One region of the Pseudoalteromonas sp. MMG005 genome, then DNA from elsewhere that is predicted to be linked to it. Evidence: riboswitches for the same ligand, from Rfam matches in the RefSeq annotation. Region 1 holds a riboswitch; the other holds the start of a gene.
The links. A riboswitch is a leader RNA that binds a small molecule or an ion and turns the genes downstream of it on or off. The one in region 1 is predicted to bind lysine.
Positions count from the first base shown of each region.

Region 2: another riboswitch for lysine. It lies ahead of lysC (lysine-sensitive aspartokinase 3); the one in region 1 lies ahead of dapA (4-hydroxy-tetrahydrodipicolinate synthase).

Region 1 is NZ_JAGJEK010000001.1:392,647-400,350, reverse strand. Features, by position in the region: gene J8M01_RS01900 (PLP-dependent decarboxylase) at 1-270, opposite strand, end outside; gene J8M01_RS01895 (2,3,4,5-tetrahydropyridine-2,6-dicarboxylate N-succinyltransferase) at 270-1,010, opposite strand; gene dapA (4-hydroxy-tetrahydrodipicolinate synthase) at 1,021-1,905, opposite strand; lysine riboswitch at 2,018-2,225, opposite strand; gene J8M01_RS01885 (response regulator) at 2,377-4,089, shown strand; gene J8M01_RS01880 (hypothetical protein) at 4,083-4,697, opposite strand; gene J8M01_RS01875 (TraB/GumN family protein) at 4,838-5,728, opposite strand; gene ilvG (acetolactate synthase 2 catalytic subunit) at 6,248-7,704, shown strand, end outside.
Region 2 is NZ_JAGJEK010000009.1:138,759-146,462, forward strand. Features, by position in the region: gene J8M01_RS08940 (ATPase) at 1-340, opposite strand, end outside; gene J8M01_RS08945 (hypothetical protein) at 337-888, opposite strand; gene J8M01_RS08950 (hypothetical protein) at 875-2,137, opposite strand; gene nhaD (sodium:proton antiporter NhaD) at 2,287-3,534, shown strand; lysine riboswitch at 3,653-3,824, shown strand; gene lysC (lysine-sensitive aspartokinase 3) at 3,912-5,258, shown strand; gene J8M01_RS08965 (DUF924 family protein) at 5,361-5,891, shown strand; gene J8M01_RS08970 (sodium-dependent transporter) at 6,000-7,322, shown strand; gene J8M01_RS08975 (NAD(P)/FAD-dependent oxidoreductase) at 7,377-7,704, opposite strand, start outside.

The DNA.
Region 1 (7,704 bases):
CACTCGGCTGGCATCGATACCTTGACGTAAAACTTGGTCAAGTTCACCGTTACTGGCCACATCAAAATCAAACCCCGCTTTATCTAAGGTTTGGATCACGTTAGATAAAGGATTAGCTTTAACTGCGTACCATAGCTTCACAACAGATTGCGCTGTGAGTGGTTTTAGGTGTGACAGTAAGCCATCTAAGTCATAAACAAAAAACGGAGTATGTTCTTGTTTAGTCAACTCAGTAATAGTTTGACGTAATGGTGTGCTCAAAAAAGTCATTATCGTAATACCTCTTCTAATTCTAAAGAAGCATCGCTTTGTTCATCACGATATTTGACGATAAGTGCACACGACATATTCAAGCCTTGCTCACGGCCCCACTTACTTGACGATGGTCGAGAGCCTGGAATAACAATGGCATTTTCTGGAATAGCTTCGCCTTTGTCTAGTTGACGCTCGTTGATACAGTCATAGACAGGGATCGTCGCTGATAAACGTACGCCGGGTGCCAAAACGGCCCCTTTTTTTACCACAACACCTTCAACAATCACACAGCCTGCACCGATAAATGCGTCGTCTTCAATAACGACAGGGCTTGCACCGATAGGCTCAAGTACACCACCAAGTTGGACTGCGGCACTTAAATGTACATTTTTACCTACTTGAGCACATGATCCTACTAATGCGTGGCTATCGACCATAGTACCTTCACCTATGTAGGCACCGATATTCACATATGCTGGTGGCATGATAATGGTACCCGATGCAACATGCGCACCACGGCGAACACTACTGCCACCAGGGACCATACGAACGCCTGCTTCAGCTGCAAACCCTTGTGGCGCTAAATTATGTTTATCAACAAAACCACCCGGGAATTCAATATTATTGCCATTTTTAAAAGCTTCTAAAATACCTTGCTTTACTTCGATATTAGCGTGCCAGTTGCCTTGTTCGTCTTGTGTCGCAGCACGTACACTGCCATTTTCTAAATTGTTTAATAGTTCTAACCAGCTCATAATAACTGCCTTAATTCCAAGATAAAATTGTGGTGTTTGCACGGTCAATTGCCTGAGTACACGGCAACTCTAGGTGCGTTAATGGAGGACGTAAATTAGGGGTACTAAGTTTGCCCTGTACATGCATTAATACTTTGACTGGAATGGGATTAGCCACTGAAAATAGGCTATTAACAGCATCAGTCCAAGTTGTAAACAAGTTAGGAAAAGTCCCCGCTAACGAGCGACGAACAAACTCAGCGGTTTGCTTTGGCCAGGCATTTGCGGCCACGGATACGAGTCCAGCAGCTCCGGCTTGAGCAAAATATGGCATGAGGCCGTCATCGCCACTAAAAATAGCGAGAGTTGGATTGGCTTTTCTGAAAGCTTCAAACACTCCAATATCACCGCTGGCCTCTTTGAGTGCCCATAAATTTTTATGGTGGGCTAGATTTTTGAGCACTTGGGGTTTGATGGATACCCCACTGCGTCCAGGTACGTTGTATAACATACAAGGTAAGTCAGTGGCGCTCAGCAGGGTGTCAAACCATTGTGTTTGGCCGACTACCCCAGGTTTTGTGTATAACGGAGAGCCAAGCAACAGTGCATGAATCGGCTGGGTATTACAAAACGCCACCCATTCGGACTGATCTTGCAAGTTCATACCGCCCACAGCCACCATAATAGGGACGTCTAATTGCATGTTGCAAACAGTCTCGACAATGCACTTATGCTCAGCAGAGCTTAAGGCCAGCCCTTCACCAGTACTGCCAAGCAGGAGAATACCGTTATTTGCTTGCGCTTGTTCATTCACAAGCGAATGTAAAGTGTCATAGTCAACTTGGTTATTCGCATCAAAAGGCGTAACTAAGGCTGTCCACAACGGATAGTTGGATAAATCGTATTGTGATTTCATCTCTACCGAACTTATATCTTGTTCGGGGTCTGGAGTGAGTCCAAACTTCGAACAGTTAAAATTCGAAGAGCAATGGACTTAAAAATGACAAGGCAAGTGGCCTTATTATTTTAAGACCAGAAGCTCTCCACCAAACATATGTGCGTTGTTAATATGATTAACGCTGCAATTGGTGACAGTCGCTGGGATTCAACCCAGTCGCCCGAAATGTATACTGAGCAAATAGTATATATTTCTCGGCGTTAGTTCCCCTCCTTGTGTGTCATGGGAGTTTGCTCTCCTCAACACAAGTACCTGAATAACGCACCTCTTCCAGCCCTAGGCCAACATATTACTCGGTGAGTTTACATTGACCCTCAAATAGGGTGAGCACGCATTGAAACACTTTAGCCATCTAGGTGTCAAGTGAGGTTATGTTAGTTTTCAATTTTTACACTACACTTTATGGGCAAATAGGGTGGATAAGTTAATATGCGTAATATCATTAAGTCTATGCGCAGCCGTTATTTTATCGCAGTGTTGGTAATGGGGGTGTTAGTCACATTGGCGGCTGCGGCGATGCAATATCTTTTACAGCAAAAACAAGAGGATGCGGAGCTTATTAATCGTGCTGGTATGCAACGTATGTTGGCACAGAAAATAGCGTTACACGTCAATCAAATTGTTTTTTATAAAAAAGAGCAAAGGCTCACCCAGACACTTTTTACAGAGTTGGATAAAAGTGTGCGCGTATTTTCGGCCAATCATCAGATGATCCTAGGTGAAAAAGAGGGGAAATATGTATTTTTGTCTGAAGCGTTAATGACATTATATTTTGATGCGCCGGCTAATTTGAATAAACGGAGCCTAGACTTTTTAGCGTTATATGACTCTAAAACCTTCAATGCAGAGGTGGCTATTAAGATGGCCAATGAAGCACAGGTATTACTATTTTATCAACAACAAGCTGTGCAACTTTTTGAGCAAGGTGCTAATCGTAAAGTGGCATTAACACGTTTGTTTGAATTTGTATTCTGGGTCAGTGCAATCGTTGTGCTTTGGTTAGAAGTGGTATTTATCTTTAAACCAATGGAGAAAAAGGTAAGGGATACAATCGATTCTCTTGAACTTCAAAAACAAGAAACGCAGCATGCCTTAACCATGAAAACGCACTTTCTTGCTCGTGCAAGTCATGAGTTAAGAACGCCTTTACAAGCTATTTTGGGTTTTTTAAACCTATACCGCCAAGATGGGGCGCAATCACAGCTGACACAAGTAGAGGTGTCGGCGAAGCAATTAGTTAACCAATTGAATGCAATTCAAGAGTTTAGTCGTTGGGAGCAAGGAGATATTCTGGTGTCGGTGGTGCCTGATGATCTTACTCAAACGCTGATGCAGGCGATTTCACCCCATGAATATGAAGCACAGCGGAAAAAGATAGCATTAGAGACCGAGTTTTCATTTTCTACATCATTGGTTATTGCTTGTGATCATGAACACCTGGCGTGGATCATTGGCCAATTAGTTGATAATGCGATTAAGTTCACCGAGCAAGGCAGTGTATTAATCGAGGTGTATTTAGATGAAACTCAGACTTACTTGCAGATCGCCGTAAAAGATACCGGGTGTGGTTTTTCTGGTGTTTCGCCGCTTTCAAGCAATGTGACAGAGACACACTTTCAAGGTTTGCAGCTAGGCTTGGTACGGTGTAAATGGTTGTTAGATGCCATGGGCGGAGACATAGAATTTGAAAAGGGGCTACCTAGCGGTACCGTGGTACGGGTAAAAACTCCTATTTATCTCGTGCACAGCCGACGAGAACAACATTGTCAACTAAGGCCTTTAACTGGTTTATTAGTGGAAGATAACCCATTAAATGCAAAGATAATTAAAAAAGTACTAGAGACATTTTCAATTACCGTGAAGCATGTTGAGCATGGATTGGCAGCTGTCGATGATTTGAGTACTCATCATTATGATGTGATTTTTATGGATTTAAATATGCCGGTGATGGATGGCTTTCAGGCCATTGAATATATTCGACAAACACTGGGATTATCTGAACCCATCATTGTTGTGACCGCAAATAATGAACCAGTAGAATTAAATCGAGCAAAAGCGTTGGGTGCTGACGTGACCATTCTGAAACCATTAAGGAAAGAGTCAGTACGCACAGCGCTTGAACATGTTGGGCTAATTCAATGACGTACTTTAATATTTCCAACCCCAACTTCAACCTCTAGGTTATATGCGCCTTTACCGTGATATATGGTCTCAGAGTGAATCACTTTTTTGTGATGCTGAGCTTTGTTGACTAACCCAATTAAGCTGGTGTTGCCTACAGCAGACTCTAAAGATACAGAGTTAAAATCAGATACGTAGGTATCAATGCGTACCTTGCCCACGCCAACCTCAACCTCTGCGGAATTGTCAAGGTCTGCAATATCAACATTGCCTACGCCTATTTCGATATCTAAGCGAAAGGCAGTTGGTACTTTTACGTGCCAATGTTGTTGCAAGTTTTCCTCATCAATTGACAGTGACAATTTATTTTGGTTGCGTTGGCTTTTTAATTTTATATCAGATAGGTTGTTGGTGTGTGGGTACCAATTGCCGTGTTGTTGCGATTTTAAAACAACTGATACTTCAATCTGTTCACCATCATAGGCGATCATTTCTAAGTTACCGACCGGTACGTCAATTTCCAGCACTTGGCTGTCTTCAATTGCAAAATGCTGTTTAATGATATGATTGTCAGCGGCGTTTGCCGTGTTGATGGCTGCTAAAAGCACTAAAAGTACAATCGTCTTCATGTTCTAAACCCCAATTTATGTATTTATAGGGTGTGACGTGAAATAAGCTGAAAAGGTTTAAATCAAAAGTTGGAGGCAGGCGCTTCACTATGCCAAATGTGGGAGCGTTCAGTACATTTGGCATAATAAAGGCGTGAGTCTTATTTTACTGAAATATTGGTAATGGCAAAACCGTGCTGTTGTAATTGCGCTATTAGGCCGTGTTTTTCTGGCAGGTGTAGGGCACCGACTGCGATAAATAAAGATTGTTTTGTCAGTTGCTTAGTTAACATATTTACCCAATTATTATTACGTTCAATGAGCATGACTTGCTCACTAAACCTTCCATAAGTACTGTCGTCAAAGCTTAAATTGTAGTATTTACTGAGTGTGGTCATATCACCTTGCTTCCAAGCGCGGATCAAATCTAAAAAGTAGTGCTCTATATCACCCATTTGTTTGAATGTTTCGGTTAACATACTGTCACCTTGTGCACTTAAGCGCTTAAACATGGCTAATTGTTGTTCCAGTGTTTCTAATTCAATGATGGGTTTTTGTTTCATGTTTGCATAGTTAAGCACCTGCTTATCAATGCCAAAATCATCTTTGAACCCTAATTTCTGGTATTCCATTTGTAATACTGTAACCATAACTGCCCAAGGTGCATATTGATTAAATACTGCAATATCGATTTCTTTTTCGGCTAGATACGTTTTTAATTGGGCGTAATTTTTTTTACTTAGTTGATTCTTTAAGGTGTTAGGTGGGGTGAGTAACATAAATGGTGCTGAGCGACGTTGTATTTCAAGGGGTGATAAGTTGTTAATATTGACTTCAACAATGACAGCACTGCTGGCATCAATCGCTGTAGTGACCATTTGATTAAGCCCCTTCATTGATTCATCACCTACATGTACAGTGCCCAATAAATAGGATGTGATCCCTGACTTTTCGATTTTGTATAACGCAGGTGTTGTATGCCCGTTGTGGCTAAATAGAAATAAAAAGCCGATGATGAAAATGACGATAAGGCGAGAAGTGTAGGTTGCCATGGTATTCCCTAGAATAGATTGTGATGTATCATCATAATCAAAATACCGAGTAGATCATAAAAGTTTCATATGATTTTTTTACAGGATGAAATGTGTTGTAAATAAAATATGAACACGTCAAAACAAAAAGAAATTGTAAAATTCAGGTTTTTTTATTCGAAACATTGCTTTGTGTGGATTGAAAAACCTTTGCAAAGTGTTTTTCATTGATATTAAGCATTGTTTTTATGGTTGACTTGGGTTGGGCTTCGGGTTACTAATAGAAAAAGAACAAGGCAAGTCGAGAAACAGCGATTTGTCGTTACGTAAATAATTTAATTTGGTGATATTCAGTATGCTAACAAAAGTACTAACTCTAGTCGTGATTATAAACGTGGTAATTATTATTACCGCGGGGGCGAGTTAGTGCTTTAAAAAGCATCAACGAGAAGCCCCCCGCACTGAAAAGTTCGGGGGGCTTCTTGGTTTTAGGGCTAAATTTCTTAGTGATAATTTGAACGATTGGGAATGGGGAAAATAATGACAGGCGCACAATTACTTATCGACTTACTTGCCAAACACGGCGTTCAAGAAGTCTTTGGTTATCCCGGAGGGGCAATTATGCCCATCTACGACGCCCTTTATGGTGCGCCTGTGAAGCATTATTTGACGCGTCATGAGCAAGGTGCAGGTTTTGCGGCGGTTGGTTATGCACGTAGTACAGGGAAGCTGGGAGTGTGTTTTGCGACATCAGGGCCTGGTGCCACCAATTTGATCACTGCATTGGCAGATGCAATGATGGATTCTGTACCTTTGCTTGCAATCACAGGCCAAGTGCCGACCGCAGCTATTGGCTCTGATGCTTTTCAAGAGATTGATGTTTTAGGTATGTCTTTATCATGCACGAAGCACAGTTATATGGTTGAGCGAGCTGAAGATTTAGCTGAAGTGCTACAAGAGGCTATGCATTTAGCCATGTCTGGTCGTCCGGGCCCAGTACTGGTGGATATTCCCAAAGATATCCAGCTAGCCTCGGCCCCTTTTCAGCCTTGGCTTGCGATGGAGGAGAAGTTACCAGAATTACTCAATAGTGAAGTACAAAAAGCGGAATTATTACTGTCTGAAGCTAAGCGTCCTATCGCCTATGTGGGTGGGGGTGTGCAAAGTGCTGGCGCGCAAGCCGAGTTGATGCAGTTTTTGAATAAAACTCAGATGCCAGCCGTCTCGACATTAAAGGCATTAGGAAGCGTTTTGCCTGAATATGAATACGATTTAGGTATGTTGGGTATGCATGGTGGTCAAGCTGCTAATATTGCGGTGCAAGAATGTGATTTGCTTGTATGTATCGGCGCGCGCTTTGACGATAGAGTGACCGGAAATCTAGCAAAATTTGCCGCTAAGGCAAAAGTTATTCATTTGGATATAGACCCTGCGGAAGTGGGTAAACGTAAGCCGGTAGCCGCTTCTTTGATAGCGGATCTTAAAGCCTCGATACCGGCACTTGGGTGCTTTGTCACTGATGAAGCATGGTTGAGGACAATAATACAGCTAAAGCAGCAACATGCTTGGCGTTATGACTACCCAGGTGAAAAAGTGTTTGCGCCGTATTTACTGAAAGAGCTCAGTAAGAAAATGCCAACTGATGGGGTGGTATGTTGTGACGTGGGTCAGCATCAAATGTGGGTTGCACAACATATGACGTTCAGTCACCCAAGCAATCACCTTAGCAGTGGTGGTGCCGGCACTATGGGCTTTGGCTTACCTGCGGCAATAGGTGCACAAATAGCGCGTCCACAGAATATGGTTGTGACCGTATCGGGTGATGGTTCTATCATGATGAACATTCAGGAACTTGCGACCATAAGACGCAATAATTTACCAGTGAAAATCGTTATTTTAGATAACCAACGTTTGGGTATGGTACGTCAGTGGCAGCAACTCTTTTTTGAAGGACGTTACAGTGAGACTAATTTATCTGATAACCCTGATTTTGTGCA
Region 2 (7,704 bases), on a different contig from region 1:
GTTTACCTGGGTAGCAAAAAAATTGGTGTGCAAACCCAGCTATTTTGCCAAGGCCAGCAACGCCAATTACCACATCTCCATGGGGGAGGTTTGCTTCGAGCAAAATATAGGATTGGTCAGACGAAAAGTAAAACTTTCGCGTTTCTTCTAAATCATGGCCATCCCACTCGGTCAATCGTAAATCATTGATAAGAGGGAATTGTAAGGCATTAATAACCGAACTTTTACCGGTGTTATTTGGTGCGCAGATAGAAGCACTTTTATTGAGTGGGATCACGCACTTCGCATAGCCCGCGGTATTTAATAGCGCTAATTTACTTAGGCCGTATAGTTCACTCATACTTCTTCCTCTAGTCCATCAAAATTTGTGTCGTTTACTTCCATTAGTGCATCAATATAACGATATACGGGCGCTAAATGGATAAAACCTTGCTCAGTTTCTTTCGCTAGTCCAAGTCTAATCATCCTGAGGTATACATCTTTACGGAGGTCGGAGCCTGAGAAAATCTCAAGTTGATCAAATAAGTGTTTATTTAACTGCACTAAAGTTTGCATCAGCTCTAGATCTGCCGGCTCGTCAAAAATTGCACGCAAAGGATCTTTTCCCTGATTGGCAAAGTGTTCGATAAGAATAAAGAGTGTGAGTGCAATGGCACGAGAAATTTTTCCCATGTTAGGGGTACTTTCATCACTTGCGAGATAGTAGAACCCACGAGCATCGTGTTGTAGATCATGGCCTAAGGCATTAAATAGTGCTTGATAGGCGCCAATGTTCTGGTCGAGTTGTTGCCATAACGTCGTGTCTTGCTCACTGATATGATAGCCACTGGCCAATTTCTTGTTAATGGCTTGTAATTCTGTTAGTTCTGTTAAATTAATTGTTGTCATTAGTGTGTTCTACTTTTGTACTGGCATTAAATGGGTAGAGAGAGAAATCATGCTCTGCTATGTTTACTGTGACTCGCTGTTCATCTTGCGCCAGCTCCAGTGCTTCATCACTGATTAGCTTTTGATATAAAAATAATAACTCATCAGCGTCTAAGTCAGGGTAGTGCCCAGTGAGAAACCCAAGTAATGCAATTTTAGTTTTACCTGTATTTGAAAAGCTTTTCTTAACATCTGCATAGTCTGGAATATGCGGGCTTTGATATGCAGGGACATCACTTTGATCTGGAAGTTGATATTCATCATGTTCAAATTCGGCCAAGCCAGCCATATAAGCAACCATGTGTCGTTGCTGGCCAAGTGAAAAGCGCTGAATGTCTGATACGAACTCTGGTTGAACAGGGCTTAACATTGGATCAACCCCATTCTTACGGATCATTGCGAGTACTTTGGATGCTTGACGCGTAATTAAAGAGTTTCTGCGCAATTCTTCACGCAATGGCATTAACATATCTGCACTTTTTCTTAAGCTTTCCCTACCGACCAAGTGCATATCCAAGATTCGTGTGCGCAGTTGTTCAAGCATACGTTTGTCTTGGGCGCCACGGCCATATAATTCAATATCATCAATTTGTTGGCTCAACTGATTTTCAATGACGTTAAAACAGGCATGAAACTCACCGCGTATATCAACCATTTCTAACATCGGTTCTATATATTCGTCAAATGCCTCAATAACTGCGCGATACCGTTTTTGTAGTGATATTGAGCTGCTATCAGACTTTGCTTGTTCGACAATGTTGAAAATGGCATTTTCATTATGTAAAAATAATTTAATGATCTTTCTGACGCGCTCATCCATGATTCGGCTAAAACGCCGTAGTTCACTTTGATCACCTTCATCAGCAGCTTGTTCTAGGCGGTTACCGAGTCGTTCAAGGTCTTTGACCAGAACGGTGATCTCTTGTGCCAAACCTAGGTGCTCTTCTTGTAACAGAAAACTTGCGAAATCTGCGACAGCCCGATTTATTTCCAGCTGCGAAGATTTAGCCAGTGGAATGATGATTTCTTGATTGAGTAAGCGATTAGTTTCTCTGAATATTCGTTCACTGGTCCATTGAGGATTTTTGTGTTTTATGATGTTTTGAACATCTTTGACGCTAAAATCGGTCATTTTAAAGCGTTTAAAAAGTAGCTCCAATACGCTCCAATGTTCATTTAGCGTATTTAAAACTTTCTTAGCTGGGATCATAACTTTCCAGAGTGTATCTTTTATGTGACGTTTATAGGAAATTAATTGGGCTTAGTCGTAGCGTATCCTATATGTAAGTGCTAGACTCCGCGCCGAATTACGTTACCTTTCTAAATTTTTAACTTTTAATTACAGGTTGTTTACGCATTATGGTTACGCCCATTATCCTTACCCTAATAGCGATTGCGTTTGTGCTTATCGTTATAGAGGATATCATCCATGTAAACAAGGCCAAAACCACCCTTTTTTTTGGTACTTTATGTTGGATTATCGCTTTTATCTCACCTATTCATGGTCAAAGCCCAGAAAATGTACAACATGCGCTAGATCATAACATTCTTGAAATCGCCACATTGTGGTTGTTTTTGATGGCTGCAATGACGTTTGTAGCTTATCTAAACTCTAAGGGGTTTATACAAAATATTGTGCATCGTGTTATGCCATCTCAGATCAGTGAGCGTAAGCTTATGTTCTTGGTAGGCATTGCCGCTTTTGTATTTTCCTCGATTTCAGACAATATTACCGCAACCTTGATTTCTTTGGCAGTAGTTATGTCGTTGAAGCTAGATCCAAAGAAGTTAATTAAGTATGCAACACTAATTATTTTTAGTGTTAACTCTGGTGGTGTGTCACTCATTACAGGAGATGTAACAACATTAATGATCTTCTTAGCGGACAAAGTTACTATTCCTAATTTATTGTTACTTGTCGGTCCTGCGCTGGTGAGTGTGGTAGCGCTGGCAGCTATGTTGTCTATCGGTATGAATGAGCAACTACGCTTTGAAAAGCAGATACAAAGACGGATAGAGAAAACGGATATAACGATTGCGGTGATATTTACTTCGACAATTTTTGCGACGTTATTTTTGAGTGTGCAGTATCAAGTGCCGCCTTTACTTACATTCTTATTTGGATTGTCGTTGATGTTTTTGGTTGCTCAATTCTTAATGCGCAAGAAAGATGTGAACAAGAAAATTATTGATTATATTCGAGAGATTGAGTATGACACTCTATTATTCTTTGTTGGTGTACTATTACTTGTTGGCGCGCTCAAAGAAGTGGGTGTCCTGGCCATGTTTACAGACCTGTATGTTTACATTGCACCAGAATATGCCAATTATTTAATGGGGTTACTCTCAGCGGCAGTTGATAACGTACCGTTAACGGCCGCTTTATTAAAGGCCGATATTGTGATGACGCCACAGCAATGGTTGATGTTTACCTATGCGACAGGGGTAGGTGGTTCAATGTTAGTGATAGGATCTGCGGCGGGAATTATCGCGATGAGCAAAGTGAAAGCACTGACGTTTATGAGCTACTTGCGTATGTTTTTATATTTGTTGATTGCATATACCATTGGCTATGCTGGGGCGTATGTCGCAGGGCAATTTATGTAGTTCACTACAAAAGGTACAATTTAGCACTTGACACCTAGACGTCTAAACGTTACTTTGTTTTTAGCCCGCGTAATATGCGGGCTTTTATTTTGCCTGTGTTCAGTAATGACGAGGCAAAATAAACAGAAGAGGTGCGATACTTAGGTATTTAGTGAAAGGTGACGAACGCCAAAGACCACTAAAGAGGGAAGTACTCGCCGAGGAAGCTCATAGCACGTCACTGTGAACTTTCGGTTTACGAGGTTGAATCCTTGGAACTGTCACCGTTTTGGTGGAGAGCTTCTGGCAATGGTTCCTTCTTGATTTGCAAAGCACCTTAATTGCCAAGTTCTCCTTATTTATTATGATTGCCCCCAATGCAGTCAAAAGGAGATATTATGAGTTCACAGTACACGGTCGCAAAGTTTGGTGGCACCAGTGTAGCCGATTTTGATGCCATGCACCGTTGTGCGCAAATTATTCACGATGACAATAATGTACGTGTTGTTGCTGTGAGTGCCAGTGCGGGAGTGACAAATCATCTAGTAACGCTAACGCAACAAAAAGCTGACGAAAGTGCACGTATGGCGTTAGTTGATAACATCATTAAAATTCAAGACTCGATTTTAGCCCATTTAACACTGGATGCGGATTTAGCACAGTCATTTAATTTAACCCTTGATGAGCTAAAGTCGTTGGCGTCTTTACCCGCGTTAAGTGCACAACAGTGTGATGAGATGTTGAGTTTTGGGGAGCGTTTATCATCATTTTTGTTTACCCAAGTACTCAGAGATATTGGCGTAAACGCCGAGCGATTTGATGTCCGTAAAGTGTTAAAAACTGATAACCAATTTGGTAAAGCCACACCGGATATTGCAGCGACACAGGTGGCGGCTCACAAGCACTTAATACCGTTGTTAGATGAGAAGGTGATTGTGACTCAAGGTTTTATCGGCAGCGATCCGTATAATCAAACAACGACGCTGGGACGTGGTGGCTCTGACTACAGTGCGGCTTTATTAGCGGAAGCTATAGAAGCAAAAAGTGTTCATATCTGGACTGATGTTGTTGGTATTTTTAGTACAGATCCGAGACTGTGTGTAAAAGCCACACCCATAGCCAAATTGAGTTTTGATGAAGCAGCAGAGATGGCTACTTTTGGTGCGAAGGTATTACATCCAGCAACAATATTACCAGCTAGCCGCAGTAATATTTCAGTGTTTGTCGGATCGAGCCGCGACCCACAAGCAGGCGGCACTTGGATTGAAAAAGACACATCATCACAAGCAGGGATCAGAGCTGTTACACAGCGGAAAAATCAAATATTGCTCACACTAAAGAGTCCTGAGATGTTACTTGCTAGTGGTTTTTTGGCGCGTATCTTCACGATATTGAGTGCTTATAATATCTCAGTGGACTTGGTAACAACATCAGAAATAAGTGTCGCGATCACGCTGGATAACGCATTGAACGCGTCACGACCTGAACTTGATCAAGATTGTTTAGAAGAGCTAAGCCAATTTTGTCATGTTACTGTTGAGAACAACTTAACACTGGTGGCTCTTATTGGTTCTCAGATCCAGTTACGTCAGCATGAAGTCAACTTAATGCAAGTGCTCAGTGATTTCAATATTCGACTGATTTGCCATGGCGCAAGTAAGCACAATTTGTGCTTTTTGGTTGAACAAACAGACTCGGATAATGTGGTTCAAGCCATTCACGCGAAGTTACTGGAGGCTGCGTAGCGGCTAGTATCTTTTTAGTAACAATAACTAGTAATTAAGTTTTAGATTGCATGGCGGTTGAATCCCGAGTAAAGTGACTATTACATAAACTGGGAGGCCGTCATGCAGTATCAAGATATCTATAATTTTTGGTTTGTCACTTGTTCAGAGTCTGATTGGTGGCAAAAGTCCGCGCATTTTGACATCAAAATAAAATCCCAATTTATGGTTCATTATAGAATGGCTGTACAAGGAGAACTCGCACATTGGCGAGCTGATCCTGTGGGCACTTTGTGTGAAATAATCGTGCTCGACCAGTTTTCTAGGAATATGTTTCGAGATACACCAGAGGCTTTTTCTGCGGATCCATTGGCGTTGTGTCTCGCGCAAAATGCCATTGATAAAGGCTTCGATAAACGCTTAAATGATACTGAGCTAAGCTTTTTGTATATGCCATTTATGCACAGTGAAAGTAAAATTATTCACCAACAGGCTGAACAGCTTTTCAGAGCTTTGCCTAATTATGAATTCGAGTTATCCCATAAGCGAATTATTGATCGATTTGGCCGCTATCCACATAGGAATCAAATATTAAGCCGCGTATCTAATGATGAAGAGCTACAGTTTTTAATGGAAGCTGGCTCAAGTTTTTAGACATTAATCATATTTGTTGCGCCTATTCTAAATTTTCGACTCGCTGTCGCATTTTTCAAACAGTTAAGTATAATCAGCGGTCCAAAACAATAATCATATAGACTCGTTATGGCTCAATTGCGTGATGGCTTTCAAAGTCGACTTGGCTTTGTTCTTGCGGCGGCTGGTGCTGCGGTAGGACTTGGCAACATTTGGGGATTCCCCACACAAGCAGCGAACCACGGTGGTGGCGCATTTTTGCTTGTTTATTTCATTGTGATATTTCTTTTAGCGCTGCCTGCATTGTATACCGAGCTATATTTAGGGCATCAAGCGCAGGCTAACCCTGTTAAAGCATTAAAACAAGCGTGGCAAGAAAAGGGACCGAATATTGGGGCCACGGCAGGCTATATTGGATTATTTGGTGCCATTGTAATGCTGAGTTTTTATTCTATCGTTGCTGGATGGATGTTGGCATACTCTATAGAACCGATTGCTCGCTTTTTGGGCTTTAACCAATTGAGTGCTTTTTTGGTGGGAGAATCCACACTTCGTAACTTTATATTTACACCTGTGATGTTGATCCTAACAGCAAGTATCATATTGAAAGGAGTGAAGTCAGGCATAGAAATCTGGTCTCGGCGTTTAATGCCAATGTTATTGCTGCTTTTAGTTGCACTCATTGTTTATATCGGCACGTTAGACGGTGCCGCGCAAGGGTTTCAAGCTTATTTGGTTCCTGATTTTTCACATATCACAGACCCCGACTTAATTATTGCGGCAATGGGTCAAGCATTTTTTTCATTGTCTTTGGGTGTTGGCTGTATGATGATTTATGGATCTTACCTGAAGCCAAACGCGAACTTACCAAAGCTCACTGCAAGTGTTGCGCTGTTAGATACAGGCGTTGCATTCTTAGCTGGTTTACTGATCATTCCTGCGATATTTGTTGCCCAACATAACGGGGTTGAAGTGTTCCAAGATGGTAAGCTAATAGGTGAAGGGCGCTTAATTTTTGCGGTTCTTCCTGAATTATTTGCCAGTATGGGAGAGGTGGGTTTAGTTGTAGGTTTAACATTTTTTGTTTTAATGTCGATAGCGTCACTGACATCAACTATCTCATCAACTGAAATACCAGTATCATTCTTAGTAGAAAACCACGGCTTAAAACGACATGTTGCAACATGGTGGGTCACAGCGACTATTTTAGTTGCTTCATGCCTTATTATCTTGAACTTTGACTGGATGTTTGGGCTCGTAATAAGCTTGTTTACGCAGTATCAGCTACCATTAATGGGCTTATTTTACTTTATTACAGTAGGGTGGATGTGGAAACGTGGTAACCAGTTACATCTCGAATGTAAAGGCCCACACTATTGGTTTGCCCAATATGTTCGTTTTGTTTGCCCTATTTTGATGACGGCGGTATTTGTAAACGTTGCACTTAAGTAGAGCGTATTATGCTACGGTCGACAATGGGTTGGGGGTAAACCCAACCCATTTCGTTTAATGTAACTTCATTTTTGGTCGGACAATTTTGAGCATTTTTTCACTCAGCCAAAGAATAAACGTACGGAGTGAGCCATGAATTGCGCGTTGATGCATTCTATACAGCGAGACATACATTAAGCGTGCAACTTTCCCTTCAATGAAGAAACTGTTTTTAGTTAAATTCCCCATTAAATTACCCACCGCGGTGAATTGAGATAGATTTACCAAAGACCCATGATCTTGATAGGTAAATTGCTTGAGGGGTCTATCAAACACTGCTGCGATTAAATTATGTTGGACACATTGGGCCATTTGATGAGCCGATTGCGCCCTTGGGGGAACG